DNA from 2 places in the Humibacter sp. genome. Region 1 is predicted to be linked to the other one. Evidence: predicted binding sites of a transcription regulator. Region 1 holds the regulator's gene; the other holds the start of a gene.
What was found. The regulator HrcA, encoded in region 1, represses chaperone genes, less so after heat shock. The targets are predictions, from matches to a motif close to TTNGCACTCGNNNNNNNCGAGTGCNAA.
Positions count from the first base shown of each region.

Region 1 (4,413 bases):
GGCCGGCCGAGAGACGCTGGATGCCGGCACGCGCGCCTTCGAGGACGTGCTGCTGCGGGTGCGCATCCGCGACGGCCTGCCGACGGAGGTGCTGAACCCGACGGGCCGTTCCGCGGTCGCCGGTCTCATCGCGGACGGCCTCGTGGACGCGAAAGCCGCCCTGCACGGATCGGTGGAACTGACCCGTGCAGGGCGGCTGCTGGCCGACGCTGTCGTGCGCCGGCTGACGGCGTGACTACTTCACCCAGTTGACGGTGAAGATGTACCTCGCCGGCTGACCGTTGCGAATGGCGTTCGGAACCTGAACGGCGTGCACGATGGCGATGACGAACAGTGCCACCGATGCGAGCCAGAGGATCAGCGCGAGAATCCACCCGACGAACGGGATGAGCGCCAGAACCCAGGCGGCGAGACCGACGATGAGACGGATCAACTGAAAGTTGAAGTTGTCGATGTTGGCTCGGCGGATGGGATCGGCGGTCTTGTCCTTGTCGATCAGGTAGAAGATCAGGGCGGGGATCCAGCTGAAGAACACCGACAACCAGAGGTTGATCTGGAGGTTCTGGAAACCGCCATCCGGGTACCCGGCCTGCTGGTACTGCCCGGGCTGGGCGTACGCTCCGGGAGGCGGAGGCGGCGCTCCGTACGGAGCCTGCTGGTAGCTGCCCTGCGGTGGCTGCGGCGAACCCTGAGGCGGAGCGTTCGGGTTCTCAGGGGGAGGCGGTGGGACGTTGCTCATGATCTCTCCTTCTTGGGTGGTGCGGATGCCTTGGGTGGTGCGGATGCCGTCGACGTGGCGGCAGCACGTCTACTTGATGAAGCGCACGGCGAACGGATAGCGGTAGCTGCCGCCCGCGTTGACGCGCATGCCGCCGATGATCGAGAAGACGACGTCGATCACCACGAGCGCCCAGCCCACCAGCGCGAGGATGAGCGCCAGAATGAACCAGCCGCCGCCGAACAGCAGGGGCACGAAGAGCGCAATGCGCAGAATGAGCGCCACGATCGCCCAGATGATCATGGCTCCCACCATGGTGATCTGGAAGTTGAGCGCCTCCTTCGCCTCGTTACGCACGCGCTCCCCGCGCTTGCCGAACGCGAGGTAGAACACCAGCGACGGGATGATCGCGAGGATGGCGAGCCATCCCGTGAACAGTGCGAGGAACGAGATGGCCCCACCGAAGTGCGACCACGCGGCGTACGACTTGTCCTGCTCGGGCGTCAGCGGGCCGGCCGGAGCCGGCGTCGCGTACTGCGGCTGCTGAGCGTATTGCGGTGGCTGCTGACTGTACGGTTGCTGGCCGTACTGCTGTTGGCCGTATTGTGGCGGCTGCTGCCCGTACTGCGGCGGCTGCTGACCGTATTGAGGAGGCTGCGGCGCCGGCGGCGGATTCTCACCGGGCGGCTGTTGAGGGACATTCGGATCGCTCATGGCGGTGCGCCTTTCGACGGCATGCAGGATGCGTGTCTCGCCCTTTACGAGATAGCGCTAAAAGTACTGCCCGGCATGCTCGTCTGCAATGATTCCGCGCCGGCACCCGCGTACTGGGGCATTAGCACCCCGACCCGAAGGGCAGCGGATTCTCAGTCCGCGGCGGTGGTGACTAACCTGAAACTCCTCTCACCCGATCGGCTGAGGTCGCGACAGGTCCCGACTCCCGGATCAAGAGCAGCATCCTCGTCGCGCCCCCGGGATATGATTGGCACTCGACCGCAACGAGTGCCAATCGCGTAGGGCCGGAGTCGATGACCGGAAGGGAGCTGGCGCCATGGTGACAGAACGCAGCCTCGAGGTCCTCCGTGTGATAGTGCAGGACTACGTGGCCTCCCGTGAACCCGTCGGTTCGAAGAGCATCGTGGAACGGCACGGGTTCGACGTCTCGGCCGCGACCATCCGCAACGACATGGCGGCGCTCGAAGAGGAGGAGCTCATCGCAGCTCCGCACACCTCGTCAGGGCGAGTTCCGACCGACAAGGGATACCGGCTGTTCGTCGACAGGATGTCCGAGCTGCGCCCGCTCTCCAGCGCACAACGTCAGGCGATCGAGGTGTTCCTGGGCCAGTCGGTCGACGTGGACGACGTTCTCGCCAGAACCGTGCGCCTTCTCGCCCAGCTCACGCACCAGGTCGCCCTGGTGCAGTACCCGTCGGTGTCTCGAGCCAGGGTGCGGCACATCGAATTCGTTCCCCTCGCGCCGCGCCGTGTGCTGTGCGTGCTGATCGCCGACTCCGGCGTCGTCGAGCAGGGCGTCGCCGAGCCGGAGAGCGACCTGGGTGAGGATGCCCTCGCCGAGGTTCGCGCACAGGTGAACGCCCAGAGCGCGGGGATGCGGCTGGCGGACGCGGCGGCGGTGTTGCGTCGCCTCCCTTCCACTCTTCCGGCCGAGCGATGGACGCCGCAGGCGCGGGAGACCGTCGCCTCGTTGTGCCAGGTGATCGTCGATCAGATCGAGGCGACCCGACAGGAACGGCTCATCATGGCGGGGGCCGCGAATCTGGTCCGGACCGAGAACGACTTCAGCGGCAGCGTCACGCCCGTGCTGGAGGCGATCGAGGAGCAGGTGGAGCTGCTGAAGCTGTTCGGCGAGATGGCCCGCGAGATGGACAGGGAGCAATACGGCGTCTCTGTGCGGATCGGGCGCGAGAACGCGGTATCGCCGTTCTCCGAGGCATCCGTCGTGGCAAGCGGCTACGCCGGTTCCGGCATCGACGTCGCGAGGCTCGGCGTGCTCGGGCCGACCCGCATGGACTACTCCAACAACATGGCCGCCGTACGCGCGGTGGCCCGCTATCTTTCCCGGCTGCTCGGCGAATGACCCTGCCGGTGGCGAGAAACGTTCACAACACGATCAGTTAAGGAAACCCCTCTTCCGTGGCCGACCACTACGAAGTACTCGGCGTCGCCCGCGACGCCAGCCCCGACGAGATCAAGAAGGCATACCGCCGCCTTGCACGCGAACTGCACCCCGACGTGAACCCGAGCCCCGAGGCCGCCGAACGGTTCAAGCTCGTCACGCACGCCTACGACGTGCTCAGCGACCCGCAGCAGAGGCAGCAGTACGACCTCGGTCCGCAGCCGGGGTTCGACGGCGGCGGTTTCGGGTTCGGCGACATCTTCGAGACGTTCTTCGGCGGCGCGTCGGGCGGGGCTCAGCGGGGTCCGCGATCCCGCAGGGAACGCGGACAGGATGCCCTGCTTCGCGTGGAGGTGGACCTCGACGAGGTCATCTTCGGAGCCCACCGCGACCTCGAGGTGGACACCGCCGTGGTGTGCGAGACGTGCGGCGGCTCATGCTGCCAGCCGGGCACCGCACCGGTAACGTGCGACATCTGCCACGGAACGGGAAGCATCCAGCGCACCGTGCGATCCCTGCTCGGCAACGTGATGACCTCATCGCCGTGCGGCACCTGCCGCGGGTACGGCACGGTCATCGCCACCCCGTGCGTGACGTGCCAGGGTCAAGGCAGGGTCCGCGCTAGGCGCACCGTGCCCGTCGACATCCCTGCCGGCGTCGACACCGGACTTCGGCTTCAGATGCCGGGCAGCGGCGAGGCCGGCCCGGCAGGCGGCCCGAACGGCGACCTGTACCTGGAGATCAAGGTGCGGCACCACGACGTCTTCAGCCGCGACGGCGACGACCTGCTGTGCACGCTGACGGTCTCGATGGCGGATGCCGTGCTCGGCGCTCACACGAAGGTGAAGGCGCTCGACGGCGACATCGACCTCGAGCTGAAGCCCGGTGTGCAGAGCGCCGACGTCATCACCGTGAAGGGCAGGGGCATCACACACCTGCGCGGCACGGGACGCGGCGACCTGCGCGTCGGCGTGCAGGTCGTGACGCCGACCAAGCTGGACCGCAAGGAGCGCGACCTCATCGAGCAGTTCGCGAAGCATCACAAGACGGAGGAACCCTCTCTCGCACGGTTCCAGCAGGGACTGTTCGCCAAGCTTCGCGACAGGTTCCTCTAGGCGAGCATGGCCAACCTGTACCTCCGCGAGGACTTCGACGACGCCGTCGTCGGCGGCGACATCGTGCTCGAAGGCGCAGAGGCCAAGCACGTCGTCAGCGTGAGCCGCACTCGGGTGGGCGACGCGCTGAGGGTGACGAACGGGAGCGGACTCGTCGTCGACGGCGCCGTGCAGAGCGCGGAGCCGTCCCGTGTGGTCGTACGCGTGGATGCCGTCACTCGCGTCGAACGGCCGCATCCGCGGATCGTGCTGGTGCAGGCGCTGGCGAAGGGCGACAGGGACGAGCTGGCCGTTCAGGCGGCGGTCGAGCTGGGCGTCGACGAGGTGGTGCCGTGGCAGGCATCCCGTTCCGTGTCCCGATGGCAGGGAGACAAGGCGCTCAAGGGTGTTCAGCGCTGGCGCACGATCGTGCGGGAGGCCACGAAGCAGTCCATGCGCGCCTG
Region 1 covers NZ_JBQCIE010000098.1:68,451-72,863, forward strand. Annotated here, with positions in the region: gene hemW (radical SAM family heme chaperone HemW) at 1-235, shown strand, start outside; gene ACTHNC_RS11930 (DUF4870 domain-containing protein) at 236-739, opposite strand; gene ACTHNC_RS11935 (DUF4870 domain-containing protein) at 809-1,432, opposite strand; gene hrcA (heat-inducible transcriptional repressor HrcA) at 1,770-2,816, shown strand; gene dnaJ (molecular chaperone DnaJ) at 2,873-3,970, shown strand; gene ACTHNC_RS11950 (16S rRNA (uracil(1498)-N(3))-methyltransferase) at 3,977-4,413, shown strand, end outside.

Region 2 (4,413 bases), on a different contig from region 1:
ACGATGCACTATCGGCGATCGACGCGGGTGCCGACGCCGTCGTCGTGTCGAACCACGGCGGACGTCAGGTGGACGGCGCGATCGCCGCGCTCGACGCCCTGCCCGGCGTGGTCGCCGCCGTCGACGGTCGCGTTCCCGTGCTGTTCGACAGCGGCGTGCGGTGCGGCGCCGACATCTTCGTCGCACTCGCACTCGGAGCCTCCGCCGTCGGAATCGGCAGACCGTACGTGTACGGGCTCGCAGCCGGCGGGGAGGCGGGTGCGCGCGAGGTGCTGACGAACCTGATCGCCGAGTTCGACATCACGATGGCGCTGGCCGGGTGCACGTCAGTGGGAGGCATCACCCGCGAGACGCTCGCAGACGGCTGAGCGCCGGGTCAGGTCGCGGCGTCCGCCGTCGCCTGCGTGATCAGGGCGAGCACGGCGTGCGCGTACGCCGTCTCGGCGTCGGTCGCGTCGAAACGGGCGTGCACGCCGTCCCTGGCCGTCTCGACGACGTAGTCGCCGGCATCCGTACGGCTCAGGGAGACGAACGTGCCGCCTAGCAGGCCACGAAGCTGGTCCTCACGCGGCAGCCACACTGCGTTCTCGACCGCAACCGAGTCGAGCGCCCACTCGGTCGTGCCGTTGAAGCCGAGGATCGTGCCGGTGTCGAACTCGTGCGCCTCGATGGTCATGTCGCTCACCGTGAACGTCTCGCCGTCGAACTCGCCCGAGTCGATGGCGAAGACGTCGCCGGAGGCCGGATGCCACACCAGTCCGTTGTCTCGCAGCTCGCGCGCCAACTCGGTGGTGATCATCCCGCCATTATGCGTCGCGGGCACCGACTCAGGGTGCGGGAACGAGCTCCGCGAGCAAGCACACCTCCAGCGGTTCGGGCAGCACCCAGGTGCTCACTCTGGATACCTGGTAACCCGACTTCGCCGCCAGCGCTCGCAGCGCCTCCTCGGTGCCGACGCGCGCATGCAGTTCGTCGTGCGTGCCGTGCGGGCGCCGCTGCTCGCCGTGGCTCATCGCCTCGGCGACCTCGGGCACGTCGCGCGCATCGTCCGTTCGGAACACGCCGACCACGACGCGTCCGTCGGGCGCGAGCACGCTTCGCCAGGATCGCAGGGCATCCGCCGGGTTGGGCAGGAGGTGCAGTGCGGTGACGCACGTGACGAGGTCGAATGAGGCGTCTTCGAGCTCGGGTGCGATCGAGGCGTCGCCCACGATCAGCTGTGCTTCTGGCAGGTGTCCGCGCGCGACAGCGATCATGCCGGGAGACAGGTCGACGCCCACCTTGCGGATGCCCTTCTCCGGTAGTGCCCGGAGCACGAGGCCGGTGCCCGTCGCCATATCGAGCACGCTCCGCACGTTGCCGGTGCCGGCGAATCGCACGATGGCCTCCGCGAGTTCTCGGTGGAACGCGGACTCGTCATACTGGCCGGCACGCTCGTCGAAGCGGCGTGCGATCTCGTCGGGGCTCTCGGCTGTCTGCATGGCTCCATTCTGATCCCGCATCGGGTGCATCCCGCGTTCGCCGAGAGCGGAGGCCGAGGCACTAAATCGTTGGCACTCTCCATCGCCGAGTGCTAATCTGACCGTAGTTGAGTCAGTACGGCTCAACTTTGAATCATCGTGGATCGACCATGGAGGAGTAGAGAGATGGCAACCAACTACGACCCGTTCCGCGAACTCGATCGGCTGGCCGGCGCCATGTTCGGTAGCGGGCAGGGACCGCGGCTGATGCCGATGGATCTGTACCGCGACGGCGACACCTACGTGCTGAACGCCGACCTGCCCGGAATCGACCCCGGCTCGGTGGACATCGACGTCGACGGCCAGCTGCTGACGATCCGCGCCGAGCGGACCCTGTCGAGCGGCGACGGCGTGAAGTGGATCACGCGAGAGCGCCAGTCCGGCTCATTCCTTCGTCAGCTCAGCCTCGGCCAGGGAGTCGACACCGAGCGCATCTCCGCCAACTACGTGAACGGCGTGCTCAGCGTGACGATCCCGGTCAGTGAGAAGGCGAAGCCGCGCAAGATCGCGGTGACCAGCGGCGCGGTCTCCGATGAGCACCCGACCGTCACTGTCGAGGAGAAGCACGACAAGCCGATCGACGCGTGAACGTCGTTCGCGCCGAGCGCCTTCACTGACGCCCTCCTGACGAAGGCGGGGACCGGGAATCGTCCCGGCCCCCGCCTTGGTCGTCTCCCGCTACTGCTCTTCGTGATGGTTCGGGTCGCCCCCGAACAACCGTCCGTCTGACTTGCCGAGCGCGGTGATCGCCTCGACCTCTTCGGCGCTCAGCTCGAAACCGAAGACGTCGAAGTTCTCGTGCTGGCGTTCGGCGTTGCCCGACTTCGGCAGAGGAACGGATCCGAGCTGAACGTGCCACCGCAGAATGACCTGCGCCGGAGTGACGCCGTGAGCCGCCGCGGCATCCACGATCGCCTGCTCCTCCAGCACCGGCGAGTTCTTGCCGAGCGGGCTCCATGCCTCTGTGACGATGCCGTGCTCGTCGTGGAACGCGCGCAAGCGCTCCTGCGGGAAGTACGGGTGCAGCTCCACCTGGTTCACCGCAGGCAGCTCTCCGGTCTCGCGCTGCAGCCTGGTGAGGAACTCCTCCGTGAAGTTGGAGACGCCGATCGTTCGCACCAGCCCTCGATCGCGCAGATCGATCATCGCCTTGAACGTCTCCACGTACCGGTCGACGCTCGGGTTCGGCCAGTGGATCAGGTACACGTCGATCATCTCGACGTCGAGAGCGCGCCTGGACTGCTCGAACGAGGCCATGGTCTCGTCGTACCCGTGGTGTCGTCCGGGGATCTTCGTCTGCACGATGAGCTGAGCGCGCTCGAGTCCGGATGCCCGCATGCCGCGGCCGACGGCATCCTCGTTCTCGTAGTTGACGGCCGTGTCCAGCAGCCGATAGCCGGCCTCGATCGCCGACACCACGGCCCTCTCGCCCGTCTCGCCGCGCAACGGATACGTTCCGAAACCGATCGCGGGGATGCTCGTTCCATCGTTCAACACGCGCTGCGGAATGCTCATGCACGTAACGCTACCGACCCTGCACCGCGGCGAGGCGGGCGACGTCGCGGCGGTCGTCCGCGGTGGCGAGCATGTTACGGATAGCGTGGATCGCATGCCCGGTCTCGACATCGCCGCGCCCGCCGCCAAGCGGGTCCCGTTCACCCGTACACACCACGGAGACTCCGTGCAGGACCCCTACGAGTGGCTGCGCGACAAGGAGGACCCCGAGGTGATCGCGCACCTGGAGGCGGAGAACGCTTACACCGAGGCGCAGACCGCGCACCTGGAACAGTTGCGTGAGCGGATCTTCGAGGAGATCCGCTCACGCACCCAGGAGACCGACCTGTCGGTTCCGGTGCGCGAGGGCCGCTGGTGGTACTACTCCCGCTCGTTCGAGGGCAGGCAGTACGGCGTGCAGTGCCGCGCCCCGATCGCGTCCGACGACGACTGGACCCCGCCGACCGTGGCCGACGTGGACGCGGGCACACCAGCGCTCCCTGGCGAGCAGGTGCTCTTCGACGCCAACGCGGAGGCGGAGGGGCACGAGTTCTTCCGGCTGGGCACCTTCGACGTCAGCGCCGACGGCACGATGCTGCTGTACGCGGTGGACACGATCGGCGACGAGCGGTACACGCTTCGCGTGCGCGACCTCGTGAACGGCGGCGAGCTCGGTGACGAGGTGCCGAACACGTCGGCCGGGGCCGTGCTCTCCCCCGACGGTCGGTACGCGTTCTACGCCACTGTCGACGACGCGTGGCGGCCCGACACGATCTGGCGGCACGAGCTGGGAACGGACGCTTCCGCCGACGTGGTCGTGCACCACGAGAAGGACGAGCGGTTCTGGGTCGGCATCGGCGTCAGCCGCAGCCGCGGCTACCTCGAGGTGGGAATCGGCTCGTCGATCACGAGCGAGTCCAGGCTCATCCCGGCGGACGATCCGACCGCCGCGCCGACCGTCGTGTGGCCGAGGCGCGAGGGCGTCGAGTACTCGGTGGAGCACGCGATCGTGGCCGGCGATGACCGGTTGCTCATCGTGCACAACGACGGCGCCGAGGACTTCGAGCTGGTGGACGTCGCGGCATCCGATCCCGCCGGACCACGGCGGATCATCCTTCCGCACCGGCCCGGCGTGCGCCTCGAGTCGGCGGATGCGTTCGCCTCGCGCGTGATCGTCGAGTACCGCAGGGAGGCGCTCACCCGGGTGGCGGTGTTACCGCTGACCGGGGACGGCTACGGACAGCTGCGCGAGCTCGAGTTCGACGAACCGCTGTACACGGTGGGCACGAGCGGCAACCCGGAGTGGGAGCAGCCCACCGTGCGCCTCGGCTACGGTTCACTGGTCACGCCGTCGACCGTGTACGACTGGACCCCTGGCGCCGACGCGGTCTCGAGCGAG
Region 2 covers NZ_JBQCIE010000101.1:41,316-45,728, reverse strand. Annotated here, with positions in the region: gene ACTHNC_RS12610 (alpha-hydroxy-acid oxidizing protein) at 1-368, shown strand, start outside; gene ACTHNC_RS12605 (hypothetical protein) at 377-799, opposite strand; gene ACTHNC_RS12600 (class I SAM-dependent methyltransferase) at 828-1,481, opposite strand; gene ACTHNC_RS12595 (Hsp20/alpha crystallin family protein) at 1,647-2,108, shown strand; gene ACTHNC_RS12590 (aldo/keto reductase) at 2,199-3,035, opposite strand; gene ACTHNC_RS12585 (S9 family peptidase) at 3,130-4,413, shown strand, end outside.
Region 2: the regulator HrcA is predicted to act here: its motif matches at 1,551-1,577, upstream of ACTHNC_RS12595 (Hsp20/alpha crystallin family protein).